Regions from separate parts of the Pseudomonas sp. LB3P25 genome, predicted to be linked through region 1. Evidence: predicted binding sites of a transcription regulator. Region 1 holds the regulator's gene; the other holds the start of a gene.
The links. Region 1 encodes FliA, which starts transcription of late flagellar genes. Its sites were predicted from a motif close to CTAAAGTTTNNNNNNNNNNNGCCGNTAA; they were not measured.
Positions count from the first base shown of each region.

Region 2: ACYZTW_RS07685 (methyl-accepting chemotaxis protein) is a predicted target of FliA. The motif match lies at 1,731-1,758, and genes of this name have one in related genera.

Region 1 is NZ_CM142711.1:5,427,645-5,442,245, forward strand. Features, by position in the region: gene ACYZTW_RS24970 (CheW domain-containing protein) at 1-269, opposite strand, end outside; gene ACYZTW_RS24975 (ParA family protein) at 387-1,175, opposite strand; gene motD (flagellar motor protein MotD) at 1,219-2,112, opposite strand; gene ACYZTW_RS24985 (flagellar motor protein) at 2,128-2,868, opposite strand; gene ACYZTW_RS24990 (protein-glutamate methylesterase/protein-glutamine glutaminase) at 2,868-3,998, opposite strand; gene ACYZTW_RS24995 (chemotaxis protein CheA) at 4,048-6,291, opposite strand; gene ACYZTW_RS25000 (protein phosphatase CheZ) at 6,306-7,094, opposite strand; gene ACYZTW_RS25005 (chemotaxis response regulator CheY) at 7,125-7,496, opposite strand; gene fliA (RNA polymerase sigma factor FliA) at 7,664-8,404, opposite strand; gene fleN (flagellar synthesis regulator FleN) at 8,401-9,231, opposite strand; gene flhF (flagellar biosynthesis protein FlhF) at 9,348-10,676, opposite strand; gene flhA (flagellar biosynthesis protein FlhA) at 10,688-12,817, opposite strand; gene flhB (flagellar biosynthesis protein FlhB) at 13,063-14,202, opposite strand; gene fliR (flagellar biosynthetic protein FliR) at 14,206-14,601, opposite strand, start outside.
Region 2 is NZ_CM142711.1:1,761,363-1,764,370, forward strand. Features, by position in the region: gene ACYZTW_RS07675 (inorganic phosphate transporter) at 1-72, opposite strand, end outside; gene ACYZTW_RS07680 (transporter) at 347-1,369, opposite strand; gene ACYZTW_RS07685 (methyl-accepting chemotaxis protein) at 1,873-3,008, shown strand, end outside.

The sequences.
Region 1 (14,601 bases):
ACCGGCGCTGGCGCTTCGAGTACGGCTACCGGTGCTTTCGCCAGGGGCGCTGCTACCGGCGCGGCAACCACGGCGGGTTTCTGCGCATCGCGAGCCTGTTCTTCGAGCACCGCCGCCTGGAACTCGTCCAGCGCAGATTCAACTTCGACCACTGCGGGTAGCGTTTCGATTTGCGGCGGTAATTCTTCGGTCGCCTCCATCAGCAAGCTGTCCAGATAGGACTGCAGCGCCAGTTGCGGACGCGAGGTGATCTTGACCGGCCGATTCATGGGAGCACCCTTGTAGGAGCTGCCGCAGGCTGCGATCTTTTGGCGATTTCAAGGACGTCACAAAGCAAGATCAAAAGATCGCAGCCTGCGGCAGCTCCTACAGGAATTGAGTTCATCTCACGCCACCTGCGGAACAAGTTGTGCGGCCAGCAAATGCTTGAGCAACGCGCGATAAGCCAGCACCCCACGGCTCTTGCCGTCGAACTGCGAAGGCGTCACGCCGGCACGGCTGGCATCACGCAAGCGAGTATCGACTGGAATGTAGCCCTGCCAGATTTCTTCCGGGTACTTGTCGCGCAACACCCGCAGCGTGCCGAGGGAGGCCTGCGTGCGGCGGTCGAACAAGGTCGGCACGATACTGAAAGGCAGCGCCTGTTTACGTGAACGGTTGATCATTGCCAGGGTATTGACCATGCGCTCCAGACCTTTGACCGCCAGGTGTTCGGTCTGTACCGGAATCACCAATTGCTGGCTCGCCGCCAAGGCATTGACCATCAGCACGCCGAGCAACGGCGGGCTGTCGATCACGGCGTAATCGAAGTCCTGCCAAAGTTGCGCCAGGCTCTTGGCAATCACCAGCCCCAAACCACTCTGACCTGGCGACTGGCGCTCAAGGGTCGCGAGTGCGGTGCTTGACGGCAACAGGGAAATACTCTCGTGGCTGGTGGGCAACAACAACTGACCGGGCAAGCCTTGCGGCACACTGCCCTTGTGCAGGAACAAGTCGTAGCTGCTGTGTTCCAGACTGTCGGGGTCGTAACCGAAGTAGCTGGTCATGGAGCCGTGGGGGTCGAGATCGACCACAACCACGCGCTTGCCCGCCTCGGCCAGTAATCCGGCTAAAGCGATAGAGGAAGTGGTTTTACCGACACCACCCTTTTGATTGGCGACTGCCCAGACTCTCATTCGGATTGTTCCTCCCGGTCGAAATGGTCGACCGAGGAAAAGCTCAACGTATTAATGCGGGTGACGGAGAATTGACGGCACTCTCTCGTCCCGGCGACTTGACCGGGGTCGGTGCAGTTTGTGTGCCAGCACGCTTCAACGCGGCATCCGGTTTCGCATTGGCCGTTCCAGTACCGGTGAGGCTGCGGCGTACATCGAGATTTCGTGACACCACCAGCACGACGCGACGGTTACGCGCCCGCCCCTCGGCAGTCGCGTTGTTGGCCACCGGCTGGAACTCGCCGTAACCCACCGACGCCAGACGACCGGGGTTCACACCCTGCATCGCCAGCATGCGCACGATACTCGCCGAACGGGCCGAGGACAGCTCCCAGTTGGTCGGGTATTGCGCGGTGCGGATCGGTTGATCGTCAGTGAAGCCTTCGACGTGAATCGGGTTGTCGAACGGCTTAAGAATCGCGGCAACCTTGTCGATGATGTTGAACGCGATGTCGCTGGGCATGGCGTCGCCGCTGCCGAACAACAGGCTGGAATTGAGTTCGATCTCGACCCACAGCTCGTTGCCGCGAATGGTCATCTGGTTGGAGCTGATCAGGTCGCCGAACGCCGCGCTGATATCGTCGGCGATGCTTTTGAGCGGATCGTTGGCGGCTTGGGCAATGCCGGCGTCGACCTGCTCGCTGTCCTTGACCAACGGCTTGGCCGGGGTGACGGTCTTCGGTCGCTCGTCACCAATCGGGATCGGCTTGAGGGCGCGGTCGGAGTCGGTAAAGACCCCGATCAGCGCTTCGGAAATGACCTTGTACTTGCCTTCGTTGATCGAAGAGATCGAGTACATCACGACGAAGAAAGCGAACAGCAACGTAATGAAGTCGGCGTACGAAACCAGCCAACGCTCATGGTTTACATGTTCTTCAGGTTGGCGACGACGTGCCATGGTCCATGTCTCCCATCAATCCATGAAGCCCTGAAGCTTCAACTCAATAGAGCGAGGGTTTTCACCTTCGGCGATCGACAGGATCCCTTCCAACAACATTTCGCGATAACGCGATTGCCGCAATGCGACGGACTTGAGTTTGGCGGCAATCGGCAGCAGCACCAGGTTGGCACTGGCCACGCCGTAGATGGTCGCGACGAAGGCCACGGCAATGCCGCTACCCAGTTGCGATGGATCGGCCAGGTTGCCCATCACATGGATCAGGCCCATCACCGCACCGATGATGCCGATGGTCGGCGCGTAGCCGCCCATGCTTTCGAAGACTTTGGCGGCTTCGATGTCGCGGCTTTCCTGGGTGTAGAAATCCACTTCCAGGATGCTGCGAATCGCTTCCGGTTCGGCGCCGTCCACCAACAGTTGCAGGCCTTTGCGCGCGTAGTTGTCAGATTCGGCGTCGGCCACCCCTTCCAGACCGAGCAAGCCTTCCTTGCGCGCGGTCAGGCTCCAGTTCACGACGCGATCGATGCCGCCTGCCAGGTCCACGCGTGGGGGGAACAGGATCCAGGCCAGAATCTGCATGGCGCGTTTGAAGGCGCTCATCGGCGCCTGCAACAGCGCCGCACCGATGGTCCCACCGAGTACGATCAACGCTGCCGGGCCGTTGGCCAGGGCACCGAGGTGACCGCCTTCAAGGTAGTTTCCGCCAATGATGGCGACAAACGCCATGATGATCCCGATAAGGCTTAAAACATCCATCAGATACAAGCCTCGACCAGATGCTTGCCAATATCGTCCAGGCCGTACACCGCATCGGCGAGTTCAGCTTTGACGATGGCCATCGGCATGCCGTAGATCACGCAGCTGGCTTCATCCTGAGCCCAGATTGCACTGCCGCCCTGCTTGAGCAGACGCGCGCCTTCACGACCGTCGGCGCCCATGCCGGTCAATACGACCGCCAGAACTTTGTCACCGTAAGACTTGGCCGCGGAACCGAAGGTGATGTCCACGCACGGCTTGTAGTTCAGACGTTCGTCACCCGGGAGGATTTTCACTGCGCCACGACCGTCGATCATCATTTGCTTGCCACCCGGCGCCAGCAACGCCAGGCCCGGACGCAGGATGTCGCCATCCTCGGCTTCCTTGACGCTGATGCGGCAGAGCTTGTCCAGACGCTCGGCGAAGGCCTTGGTAAAGGCAGCCGGCATGTGCTGGATCAATACGATGGGGGCTGGGAAGTTGGCCGGCAATTGGGTCAGAACCCGCTGCAGGGCAACCGGGCCGCCAGTGGACGTACCGATGGCGACCAGTTTGTAGGCTTTGCGTTTCGGCGCAGGCGACGACGAGGCTGGGGCATGTGCACGAGCCGGAATCGGAGCCGGTGCCGGACGCGCAGGCGCGCTGCTGCCGTAGCTGCTGACGCTGGCAGGTGCTGGCGTCGGTGCAGGCGCGGCCACCGGGGCCGGGGCGCTGTAGGTGCTTGCACGACGGTTACTGCGCGAAATACTGAGAATCTTCTCGCACAGCAGTTGCTTGACCTTCTCCGGGTTGCGGGAGATGTCTTCGAAATTCTTCGGCAGGAAATCCACCGCGCCAGCGTCCAGCGCGTCGAGGGTTACCCGAGCGCCTTCGTGGGTCAGCGAGGAGAACATCAACACCGGGGTCGGACAGCGCTGCATGATGTGCCGCACCGCCGTGATGCCATCCATCATCGGCATCTCGTAGTCCATGGTGATCACATCTGGCTTGAGGGCCAGCGCCTGATCGATTGCCTCTTTTCCGTTGGTCGCCGTGCCGACGACCTGGATATTCGGATCCGCTGAAAGAATTTCCGAGACGCGGCGGCGGAAAAACCCCGAATCGTCCACCACGAGGACTTTAACTGCCATAAACACTCCGTTAGACGGAGCGAGGCTCAGTCGCCCCGCCCCACCAGAATCAAATACGCCGTGCGGCGTAACGCTTGAGCATGCTCGGAACATCGAGAATCAGCGCAATGCGGCCGTCACCGGTGATGGTGGCGCCGGACATGCCCGGGGTTCCCTGGAGCATTTTGCCCAATGGCTTGATGACCACTTCTTCCTGGCCCACCAGTTGATCGACGACGAAGCCGATCCGCTGAGTGCCCACCGAAAGGATCACCACATGGCCTTCGCGCTGCTCTTCGTGAGCGGCAGAGCTGACCAGCCAGCGTTTGAGGTAGAACAATGGCAGCGCCTTGTCCCGCACGATCACCACTTCCTGGCCGTCCACCACGTTGGTGCGCGACAGGTCGAGGTGGAAGATCTCGTTGACGTTCACCAGCGGGAACGCAAACGCCTGGTTGCCGAGCATGACCATCAGCGTTGGCATGATCGCCAGGGTCAACGGGACCTTGATGACGATCTTCGAGCCCTTGCCCTTGGTCGAATAGATATTGATGGTGCCGTTGAGCTGGGCGATTTTGGTTTTCACCACGTCCATGCCCACGCCGCGTCCGGAGACATCGGAAATTTCGGTCTTGGTCGAGAAACCCGGCGCGAAGATCAGGTTGAAGCAATCGGACTCGCTGAGGCGATCGGCTGCATCCTTGTCCATCAAGCCTTTTTTCACGGCAATGCCGCGCAGAACATCGGCGTCCATGCCCTTGCCGTCATCGGAGATGGACAGCAGGATGTGGTCGCCTTCCTGTTCAGCGGACAGGATCACCTTGCCGCTGCGAGGCTTGCCCATTGCTTCGCGCTCGGCCGGCTCTTCAATACCGTGGTCGACCGAGTTGCGCACCAAGTGGACCAACGGGTCGGCCAGGGCCTCGACGAGGTTCTTGTCGAGGTCGGTTTCTTCGCCGACCAGTTCCAGGTTGATCTCTTTCTTGAGCTGGCGAGCCAGGTCGCGAACCAGGCGCGGGAAGCGTCCGAAGACTTTCTTGATCGGTTGCATCCGGGTCTTCATGACCGCGGTTTGCAGGTCGGCTGTGACCACGTCGAGGTTCGACACGGCCTTGGACATGGCTTCGTCGCCGCTGTTGAGGCCCAGACGTACCAAGCGGTTACGCACCAGTACCAACTCGCCGACCATGTTCATGATTTCGTCGAGACGCGCGGTATCGACCCGCACGGTGGTCTCGGCTTCGCTGGCTGGTTTTTCCGGTGGTGGCGCGGCCGGGGCGCGCGCCGGAGCCGGGGCAGCAGCGACAGGTTTCGGCGCTTCGGCTTTAGGCTCGGGCGCTTTGGCGACGGGTTTCGGTGCAACAGCCTTGGCCACTGACGCCGCAACCGAAGCGCTGGCGCCGGTAGCGGTGCCCACTTCAGTGAACTTGCCCTTGCCGTGCAATTCATCGAGCAGCGATTCGAACTCGTGATCGGAGATCAGGTCGCCGCCAGCCGCTTTAGCGGTGGGCGCAGCCGGGGCCGGAACCGCAGCAATGGCCGATTCCAACGCATCCACGGCAAAGTTGCCCTTGCCGTGCAACTGATCGAGCAGTGCTTCGAACTCGTCGTCAGTGATATCGGAGCTGTCGCCTGCCGCTTTCGGGGCAGCCGGTGCGGCTGGCGCCGGGGCTACCGCATCGACGGCGAACTGGCCCTTACCGTGCAGCTGATCGAGCAACGACTCGAACTCGGCATCGGTAATTTCGTCGCTGGTAGCGGCATTACCCGCCGGCAGCGGAGCAGCCGCCGGGGCCTCTGCCTGCGCCTTGACGGCGTTCAGCGAGTCCAGCAGTTGTTCGAATTCATTATCGGTGATGTCACCCGACTCGCTTTCAGCAGCCGGTGTTTCGACCACGTCGGCTACCGGTGCGGCTTCTTCAGTTTGCGGCTCGGCCAGACGGGCCAGCGCTGCCAGCAACTCAGGCGTGGCAGCCGTGATCGGACTGCGCTCGCGGACTTCGGTAAACATGCTGTTCACCGCATCCAGCGCTTCGAGAACCACGTCCATCAGTTCCGAGTCGACGCGACGCTCACCCTTGCGCAGGATGTCGAACACGTTCTCGGCGATGTGACAGCACTCCACCAGCTCGTTGAGTTGGAGGAAGCCGGCGCCTCCTTTTACAGTGTGAAAACCGCGAAAAATTGCATTGAGCAAGTCCGCATCATCCGGTCGGCTTTCAAGCTCGACCAGCTGTTCGGACAGTTGCTCTAGAATCTCGCCGGCCTCAACCAGGAAATCCTGAAGGATCTCTTCATCGGCGCCGAAGCTCATGTGTAGGGGTGCTCCTAGAATCCAAGGCTGGAAAGCAAATCGTCTACATCGTCCTGACCGGACACAACGTCTTCTCTTTTATCGGCATGAATCTGCGGACCTTCACCCTGAGAGAGATGTTTTTGCGGATCTTTTTCTGCCAGCATCGCTTCATGGTCATGTTCGATGCCCGCAAAGCGGTCCACCTGGCTGGCCATAAGCACGAGCTTGAGCAGGTTGCTTTCAACTTCGGTGACCAATTGGGTCACGCGCTTGATCACTTGACCGGTGAGGTCCTGGTAATCCTGAGCGAGCAGAATGTCGTTGAGGTTGCTCGACACAACCCGATTGTCTTCGCTGCTGCGTGTCAGGAAACCGTCGACTCGCCGGGCCAGTTCGCGGAACTCTTCAGCCCCGACTTCGCGACGCATGAACCGTCCCCAGTCGGTGCTCAAGGCCTGGGCTTCGTTGCTCAGGCTGTTGACCAGCGGCGTGGCGTTTTCCACCAGGTCCATGGTGCGGTTGGCAGCAGCCTCGGTCAGCTTGACCACATAACCCAGACGCTCGGTGGCATCCGTGATCTGCGAGACTTCCTCGGCTTGCGGCATGTGCGGGTCAATCTGAAAATTGACGATCGCGCTATGCAGCTCGCGGGTGAGCTTGCCCACTTCCTGATACAGGCCACGGTCACGGGTCTGATTGAGCTCATGGATCAGTTGCACAGCGTCGCCGAACCTGCCTTTTTCAAGGCTTTCGACCAGTTCGACCGCGTGTTTTTTCAGAGTCGATTCGAAATCGCCCTGTGAAGACTCGTAATGCTCCATAGCTCCCCCGTGGCGCAGTGGCTTCGCAAATCAACCGATGCGTTCGAAAATCTTCTCGATTTTTTCTTTTAACGCCTGGGCCGTGAAGGGCTTGACCACATAGCCGTTAACACCGGCCTGGGCTGCCTCGATGATCTGCTCGCGCTTGGCTTCAGCGGTCACCATCAGCACCGGCAGGTGCTTGAGCTTTTCATCGGCGCGCACGTGGCGCAGCAGATCGATACCGGTCATGCCAGGCATGTTCCAGTCTGTTACCAGAAAGTCGATGCTGCCGCTGTTGAGAACCGGAATGGCGGTAGTGCCATCGTCGGCCTCGACCGTGTTGGTGAACCCAAGGTCACGCAACAGGTTTTTAATGATCCGCCGCATCGTTGAGAAGTCATCAACGATGAGGATTTTCATGTTCTTGTCCAATTCGACCTCCAAGCAGTCTTAAACGCGCCCAGCACCTGGACGCGCCATTTCAATCAATCCGGCAAAGCACTCAATGACTGTCTGGAGCACAACAGATCGGGACCGGTACGGTTCAACACCCCACCCGCCGCGTTCGCAGTGTCCCCACACTGCCTTCAGCGCGCTCGCCACTCCCCCAAACGCCCCCGCAAACGGGCCGCGCACTGGCTGTGTAACTGGCTGACCCGAGATTCGCTGACCCCCAGGACCTCACCGATTTCCTTGAGATTCAACTCTTCGTCGTAGTACAGCGCCAACACCAGTCGCTCACGCTCCGGCAAATTGGCAATCGCGTCCGCCAGCGCCGCCTGGAAGCGTTCATCTTCCAGATCGCGTGACGGCTCCAGATGAGCACTGGCGCCATCCTCGTGCAGCCCTTCGTGTTCGCCGTCCTGCAACAGATCGTCGAAACTGAATAACCGGCTGCCCAGGGTGTCGTTCAAAATCCCGTAATAATCGTCGAGACTCAATTGGAGTTCGGCCGCAACCTCGTGATCTTTAGCGTCACGGCCGGTTTTAGCTTCAATCGAGCGAATTGCGTCGCTGACCATGCGGGTATTGCGGTGGACCGAACGTGGCGCCCAGTCCCCCTTGCGTACTTCATCGAGCATCGCGCCGCGGATTCGAATGCCCGCGTACGTCTCGAAACTCGCGCCTTTGCTGGCGTCGTATTTGGTCGACACTTCAAGCAGGCCGATCATCCCGGCCTGGATCAGGTCTTCGACCTGGACACTGGCCGGCAGACGCGCCAGCAAGTGGTAGGCAATGCGTTTAACCAGTGGCGCGTAACGCTCGATCAGCTCGTACTGCGCATCACGTGCCGACTTCTTGTAGAGGTTATAGCCACTGGCTGTCATAGCACGGGTCCTGCGGTTTGTTGCACGAGGCGCTCGACGAAAAACTCCAGGTGCCCACGCGGGTTGGCAGGCAGCGGCCAGGTATCGACCTTCTGTGCAATGGCCTTGAACGCCAGTGAGCACTTGGAACGCGGGAAGGCTTCGTAAACGGCGCGCTGCTTCTGCACAGCCTTGCGCACGCTTTCGTCGTAAGGCACTGCGCCGACGTATTGTAAGGCGACGTCAAGGAAGCGATCCGTGACCTTGGTCAACTTGGCGAACAGGTTGCGCCCTTCCTGCGGGCTCTGGGCCATGTTGGCCAGGACGCGGAAACGGTTCATGCCGTAATCGCGGTTCAGCAGTTTGATCAGTGCGTAGGCATCGGTGATCGAGGTCGGTTCGTCGCAGACCACCAGCAAGACTTCTTGCGCCGCGCGAACGAAACTGACGACCGAGTCACCAATGCCCGCGGCGGTGTCGATCACCAACACGTCGAGGTTGTCGCCGATATCGCTGAACGCCTGGATCAGGCCGGCGTGTTGAGCCGGGCTCAAATGAACCATGCTCTGTGTGCCGGACGCGGCCGGGACGATGCGGATACCGCCAGGGCCCTGCAACAACACGTCGCGCAGCTCGCAGCGGCCCTCGATCACGTCGGCCAAAGTACGTTTGGGTGTCAGTCCCAGCAGAACGTCGACGTTCGCCAGCCCCAGATCGGCGTCCAACAGCATGACGCGCCGACCGAGCTCAGCTAGAGCCAGGGACAAGTTCACTGACACGTTAGTCTTCCCGACGCCACCTTTGCCGCCGGTCACCGCGATCACCTGTACGGGATGCATGCTGCCCATGAATTTTCTTTACCTTGTCTTACTTAGACGGAGGCCACATTACTGGCTGCGCGTTCACTAACTGAACAATGCATGGCAGACCATCGATGTAGGTACAAAAACTGTTCATTAGTACCTCAGCCGACCTGCTTGGTCGGGCTGTGGTAAATATCAGCGAACATGTCAGCCATGGCTTCTTCGCTGGGTTCTTCTTGCATTTGCACGCTGACGGCGCGACTGACCAACTGATGACGACGCGGCAGATGTAAATCATCCGGAATCCGCGGGCCATCGGTCAGGTAGGCCACCGGCAACTCATGACTGATGGCCAGGCTCAACACCTCGCCCAGACTTGCCGTTTCATCCAGTTTAGTCAGGATGCAGCCAGCGAGGCCGCAGCGTTTGTAACTGTGATAAGCGGCCGTTAGAACCTGTTTCTGGCTGGTGGTTGCCAAAACCAGATAATTTTTCGATTTGATGCCACGACCGGCCAGGCTTTCAAGCTGCATGCGCAGTGCCGGATCGCTGGCCTGAAGGCCCGCGGTATCGATCAGCACCACGCGTTTGCGCAGCAAAGGCTCCAGCGCCTGCACCAGCGACTGGCCCGGATCGACATGCGTCACCGACACATTGAGAATGCGGCCCAACGTCTTGAGTTGTTCCTGAGCACCAATGCGGTAGCTGTCCATGCTCACCAGCGCGATGTTCTGCGCGCCGTACTTGAGTACGTAGCGGGCTGCGAGCTTGGCCAGGGTGGTGGTCTTGCCCATGCCGGCAGGGCCGACCATGGCAATCACGCCGCCCTCTTCCAAAGGCTCGACTTCCGGTGTGGCGATCATCCGCGCCAGGTGCGCCAGCAACATGCGCCAGGCCTGACGAGGTTCTTCAATATCGGTAATCAGCGCCAGCAAATCGCGCGACAACGGGCCGGACAGGCCGATGCGTTGCAGGCGACGCCAAAGGTTGGCCTGGGCCGGACGGCTGCCTTGCAGCTGATTCCAGGCCAGGGAGCCGAGTTGCACTTCCATCAGTTCGCGCAGGCTGTTGAGTTCGAAACGCATCGAGTCGAACGCCCGTGGATCCACGCCACCGGAGGCAGGTGCCGCGGCCGGTGCAGGACGACGGGGTTCCGCGTAGGTCGGTTCGATCAGCGGCTCGGCGGCGGTCAACGGCAGGCCGGCGAACAACTGGCGATTGGTGGACTTATCGCTCTCGCCATCGCTGCGCAGGCTCAGCTCGGCCTGAGCGGTGACGATCCGCGACTGGGTCTTGCGCAGCTCGTCTTCGAGTTCCATGTTCGGAACGCGCGGGGCCAGCGCCGACAACTTGTAATCCAGGGCAGCCGTCAGCTCGACACCACCGGCGATCCGGCGGTTGCCAATGATAGCGGCATCAGCGCCCAGCTCATCACGAACCAGTTTCATGGCCTGACGCATATCGGCGGCGAAAAAACGCTTAACTTGCATATACCACTACCTCAGCCGTTGGGCCCTACTGTCGCAACGATGGTCACTTGCTTGTTGTCAGGGATTTCCTGGTAAGCCAACACATGCAAACCCGGGACTGCCAATCGGCCGAATCGCGACAGCATCGCGCGAACCGGGCCGGCTACCAGCAGAATCACCGGTTGACCTTGCATTTCCTGACGCTGCGCCGCATCGATCAACGAGCGTTGCAGTTTCTCAGCCATGCTTGGCTCCAGCAGAACGCCCTCTTCCGAGCCTTGTCCTGCCTTCTGAAGACTATTGAGCAATATTTGTTCCAACCTTGGCTCCAGGGTGATCACTGGTAGCTCGGAGTCAGTCCCTACAATGCTTTGGACGATTGCGCGGGATACGCCGACGCGCACCGCAGCCACCAGCGCGGCAGTATCTTGACTCTTGCTGGCATTGTTGGCGATGGCCTCGGCAATGCTGCGAATGTCCCGTACTGGCACCTGTTCGGCCAACAAAGCCTGCAAAACTTTGAGCAGCTGCGACAGCGATACCACACCAGGCACCAGCTCTTCGGCCAGTTTTGGCGAGTTTTTGGCCAGCAATTGCATGAGCTGCTGCACTTCTTCGTGACCGATCAGCTCGCTCGAGTGCTTGTACAAAATCTGGTTCAAGTGGGTTGCCACGACCGTACTGGCATCGACCACGGTGTAACCGAGGGATTGTGCCTGGGCACGCTGGCTGATTTCGATCCAGACCGCCTCCAGACCGAAAGCCGGATCTTTGGCGGTAATGCCGTTGAGCGTCCCGTAGACCTGCCCCGGGTTGATCGCCAGCTCGCGCTCCGGATAAATCTCTGCTTCGGCCAGGATCACCCCCATCAGGGTCAGGCGATAGGCACTCGGCGCCAGGTCGAGGTTGTCACGGATATGCACGGTCGGCATCAGGAAGCCCAGATCCTGGGACAGCTTCTTGCGCACGCCCTTGATCCGCGCCAGCAACTGACCACCCTGGTTGCGGTCCACCAGCGGAATCAGCCGGTAGCCGACTTCCAGGCCGATCATGTCGATCGGCGTCACGTCATCCCAGCCAAGCTCCTTGGTTTCCTGAGCGCGAGCTGGCGATGGCAGCAATTCCTGTTGACGCTTGACCTCTTGCAGAGCCTGAACCTTGACCACGTTCTGCTTCTTCCAGAACAGGTACGCGCCGCCGGCCGCCAGGGCTGCCATGCTGAGAAAGGAAAAGTGCGGCATGCCCGGCACGAGGCCCATCACCGCCATCAAACCCGCCGCCACGGCCAACGCTTTGGGCGAGGCGAACATCTGGCGATTGATCTGCTTGCCCATGTCTTCCGAACCGGAAGCACGGGTCACCATGATCGCTGCTGCTGTAGATAAAAGCAGTGATGGCAATTGCGCCACCAAACCGTCACCAATCGTCAGCAATGCGTAAACCTTGCCGGCGTCGGCGAAGCTCATGTTGTGCTGGAAGATACCGACCGCCATGCCACCAATCAGGTTGATGAACAGGATCAGCAGACCGGCAATGGCGTCACCGCGAACGAATTTGCTGGCACCGTCCATGGAACCGTAGAACTCGGCTTCCTGGGCCACTTCCATCCGGCGCAGCTTGGCCTGGTTCTGGTCGATCAGTCCGGCGTTCAAGTCGGCGTCGATCGCCATTTGTTTACCGGGCATCGCATCGAGGGTGAAGCGTGCGCTCACCTCGGAAATCCGCCCGGCACCCTTGGTCACCACGACGAAGTTGATGATCATCAAAATTGCGAAGACGACGATACCGACCACGTAGTTACCGCCGATCACCACCTCACCGAAGGCCTGGATCACCTTACCGGCGGCGGCATGGCCGTCCTGACCGTGGAGCATCACCACCCGCGTGGAGGCCACGTTGAGCGCCAGTCGCAGCAATGTTGCCACCAGCAGAATGGTCGGGAACACCGCAAAATCCAGCGGCCGCAAGGCGTAGACGCACACCAGCAGCACGACGATGGACAAGGCAATGTTAAACGTGAAAAACACATCCAGCAGGAACGGCGGCACCGGCAACATCATCATTGCCAACATGACCAGCAGCAACAACGGCACGCCCAGATTGCCCCGACTTAAGTCGGCAACGTTTGTGCGGGCACTGTTGAGTAACTGAGAGCGATCCACCGGTTTTCCCCGTTCCTTTAAAGCAAACTTTTGACGCCTGAAGCAGGCGCAGAGCCGCTACTGCAAGAAGCCTTCCAACTTTTGCCGAAGTGCGAAACAGAGAGATTGATTGAGCCTTTGTAGCAGCTGCCGAGCCTGCGAGGCTGCGTCCGAGCCGGGGTCGCGCTCAACCGAAGTTCTCGCAAAGGTTTACGACTGCTGCGCAGCCGAACGCAGCCTCGCAGGCTCGGCAGCTGCTACAGGCATCAGGAGTCGCGCCGCAAGTCTGGAGGAATCGGCAAATCATCCTTGAGCGGATCCGGGCGTTTGCTCTTGCCTGCGCGGTGCTGGCGGATCTGATAAACGTAAGCGAGCACCTGAGCGACGGCAAGGTAGAGCCCGCCGGGGATTTCCTGCTCAAGCTCGGTGGAGTAGTAGATCGAACGCGCCAGCGCCGGCGACTCAAGCAGCAGCACTTCGTTGGCCATCGCGATTTCACGGATCTTCAAGGCAAGGAAGTCGCTGCCCTTGGCGATCAACATAGGCGCCCCGCCCTTGTCTGGATCGTACTTGAGCGCTACGGCGTAGTGAGTCGGGTTGGTGATGACCACATCGGCGTCGGGAATCGCCGCCATCATCCGGCGCTGGGACATGTCGCGCTGCAGCTGGCGAATCCGTTGCTTAACCTCTGGCTTCCCTTCCTGATCCTTATGCTCGTCACGCACTTCCTGCTTGGTCATCAGCAGTTTCTTGTGGCTTTCCCAAAGCTGCACCGGCACGTCCACCGCGGCGATGATGATCAGCCCGCAGGCCATCCACAAAGCGCTCCAACCCACTACTTGCAGACAATGGATGACCGCGAGCTCCAACGGCTCGTGTCCAATGCGCATCAGGTCGTCGATGTCCGACGACAACACCATCAGTGCCACCGTCAGGATGATTAAAAACTTCGCCAGCGCCTGGAGCAGCTCCACCAGCGCCTTCGTCGAAAACATCCGTTTGAGGCCGGCGGCAGGATTCATCCGACTGAACTTCGGCGCCATGGTGCCAGCCGAAAAAAGCCATCCACCCAGGGAGATAGGTCCAATCAATGCTGCCAACACCAGGGTAATCATGATCGGCTGGATCCCCAGCAAAGCGATCAGCCCTGAGTTCATCAGGTAGGTACTCATGGAGCGCTGATCGAGGATGACTTCACGCGGCAGGGAAAAATTCATCCGCATCAGATCCATCAGATCCTGCGCCAGCGCCCCGCCGAAAATCAGCAGCGCACCGGAACCGGCCAGCATGATCGCCAGCGTATTGAGCTCCTTGGAGCGCGCAATCTCGCCCTTCTCACGGGAATCAGTTTTACGCTTCTCCGTGGGGTCTTCTGTTTTGTCCTGACCGCTTTCGCTCTCAGCCATGACTCAGCGCGCCTGTGCCAGTTCGCGTAAAAACTGCAAGGCCTCGGAGGCCAGCGGTTGATACTGATTGAGAATGTCCGCAAGCCCCACCCAGAGGATGTACATCCCGAGCACCAGGGTCAGCGGGAAGCCGATGGAGAAGATGTTCAGCTGCGGCGCCGCCCGGGTCATGATGCCAAACGCAATGTTGACCACCAGCAGCGCGGTGATCGCTGGCAGCACCAGCATTAAAGCAGCCCCCAGGACCCAACCGAGTTTGCCGGCCAGTTCCCAGTAATGATTGACCATAAACCCGCTACCGACCGGCAGCGTGGTGAAGCTTTCGGTGAGGACTTCGAACACCACCAGATGGCCATTCATCGACAGGAACAACAACGTCACCAGCATGGTGAAGAACTG
Region 2 (3,008 bases), 3.4 Mb from region 1:
GGGCTTTTTATCGAGTTGCGGTTTGGCGCTACTGGCGGGCGCCTGGGCGGCGGTGAAGGAAGGAGTAGCCATGACGGACAATCCTGAGGAGAGAAGGAGTGTCGCCCATGATCGTTGCTGAATGTTACAGAGAGACTGCCCTGGGTCAGTGTTTTGGGTTTTTGCAGATCCGTTGATCCGAGTCCACCGCATACCTGTGGCGAGGGAGCTTGCTCCCGCTCGGCTGCGCAGCAGTCGCAAATCGGTGGATGCGGTCTATCTGAAGAAACCAGGCTGCAGATTTGGGGCCGCTTCGCAGCCCAGCGGGAGCAAGCTCCCTCGCCACAGTGACGGCCAACGACCGTGCTTAATAATCCTGGCGTTTACGAAACGCCCAACGCCCGGCGATCACGGTAAACGTCGCGACCAATGCCACCAGAATCCAGAACCCTTCCGGGTCGCCGGAAAGCGGCACCCCACCGACGTTCATGCCAAAGAACCCGGCGATGATGTTGATCGGCAACGCCAGCACCGTCACCACGGTCAGGGTGAACAGTGTGCGGTTACTCTGTTCGTTGAGGTTGGCGGCGATTTCTTCCTGCAACAGCTTGATCCGTTCGCCCAGCGCCGTGAGGTCGTTGATGATCAGCGCGAACTCCTCGGTGGACTTGCGCAATTCCTTCACATCCTCCTTCTGCAACCACTGCGGCGGGCGATTGAGCAGGCGCAGCAACGAGCCCGGTTCCAGCGCCAACAAGCGTTGCAGGCGCACCAGCACCCGACGATTGGCGCCCAGTTCGGCCCGGTTGGTCGACAGCCGCGAGGACAGCAACTCATCTTCGATCTGATCGACACTGAGGCTGGTCTTGCGCACGATCTGGGTCAGCACTTCACCCTGATCGCGCAGCAGATGCACCAGCAATTCCAGCGGCGAGCGAAAGCATTCACCGGCCTTCACCGACGAACGCAGCTTGTCCACCGAGTGCAGCGGTTGCAGCCGCGCGCTGATGATCAGCCGACTGCGGGCGCAAACCCACAGGGTCGAAACATCGGACGAAACCATGCTGCTGAGGTTGAACACCACGTCGTTGACCACCGCCAGCAACGCCGAATCCACATGCTCGATGCGCGTCGAACGGGAGCCCTCATGCAGCGCTTCGAAAAACTCGTCGGGCAATTCCAGATGGCTTTTCATCCAGCGCTCGCACGCCGCATGAGCCAGGTTCAGGTGCAGCCAGAGAAATTCGTCGGTGTCGCCGGGTTGTTGCAGGCACTGCAAGGCCTTGGCCGAGTCGAGCTCCCGGCCGCGCTCGCCGGGGCGAAAACTGAAACCGTACAGCAGACCGAACAGGTCCGTGTCGCGATGGCTTTGGTCGATGCTGTGGTTCATGAGGTCTCACTGAAGGAGGCGCTGTCGGTCGCGTTGTGTAGCAGCTGGCGAAGCCTTCGTTCGCCTGCGCCCCTGTGGGAGCGAGCCTGTGTGGCGAGGGGATTTATCCCCGTTCGGCTGCGAAGCAGTCGTAAACCATCGTGTGCGGTGTACTTGGCCCACCGCGGTTTTCGATTTCGGGGCCGCTTCGCAGCCCAACGGGGATAAATCCCCTCGCCACACAGGCTCGATCCCACAGGGGCGGATCGCGTTACGGCGGGTTTAACAGGTTCACTTGAGCCGCATCATCGCAAGGAGTTTTAACAGTTTTGTGACAGCGCAGTGGGGGCGAAATAGTGGCACTACCGACGGTCGGAATTGATTAAAGAACCGCTCTGGCACGCCGATCCTGCTGACGTTAACTTGCACGGCTTTGGCCACTGGCCAAGGTCGCAGACAGGGATGTCCGGACTTCTTTCACGCCTCACCCCGGCGTGCCTCATTCCTGTCATGAGTACCTTCCGATGTTTTTGCAAAAGTCCTTGAGAGCGCAAATTCTCGCCCTGCTGAGCGGCAGCCTGTTGGCCATGTTGCTGATCGCCCTGGCCTGTTTTCATTTTCTGTCCAGCGGTGTTCAGAACTACGCGAATCTGATCGAAGGCCCGCTGCACACCTCGCAATTGATCGATGAAGCCAACCTGCAATTCAAGGTGCAGGTTCAGGAATGGAAAAACGTCCTGCTACGCGGCAAGCAGCCTGTGGACCTGGACAAATACTGGAAGCAATTCGAAGACCGTCAGCGCGACGTGCAGGGCATCCTCGGCGAACTGGCCGGGCAGAAGGGTATCGAGTCGTCACTCCAGACTCGCATCGAACGCCTGCGGGACGAACATCGCCTGTTGGGTGCGGCCTATCAGAAGGGCCGTGATGCCTACGTGGCGGCAGGTGCCGACCCAACGGCTGGCGACACGGCGGTCAAAGGTGTGGACCGCGCGACCAGCGATCAGATGAGCGAGTTGGTCAGCGAATTGCGCAAGCAGGGTGCCGAGCAATCGAAGCTGATCAGCGCCGACGCCGATCGCACTGTGTTGCTGGGGATCATTGTGATGCTCGCCTCGGGTCTGTTGATCGGGTTGTTGAGCCTGTGGCTGGTCAACCGCAACCTGGTGGAACCGATTCGCAAACTGATCGAGTACGTGGCGCAACTCAGCCAGGGTCGTTTCGCCGAACGCGTGACCAGCACCCGACAGGACGAGCTGGGCAAACTGGCAATGGCCGCCAACACCCTGCGCGATTTTCTCGCCGAAACCTTCAGCCGTTTACAGTGCAGCGCCAAGGATCTGGACAGCGCCAGCGGTGAACTGAATTCCATCGCCACCCTGATGGCCAGCGGCACTAACGAGCAGTTCAACCGTACTGATCAGGTGGCCACGGCAATGAACGAAATGTCCGCTACCGCGCAAGAAGTCGCACGCCACGCTGCCGATGCGGCACGTGCCGCCGACGATGCCGACCAGTCCGCCCAGCAGGGCGAAAAGGTCATGCAGGGCACCATTCACACCATCACCCAAATGCGCGGCGAAATCGCCAATACCGCCACGGTCATCCGTCGTCTGGAAACCGACAGCGGGCGCATCGGGAAGGTACTGGAAGTGATTCG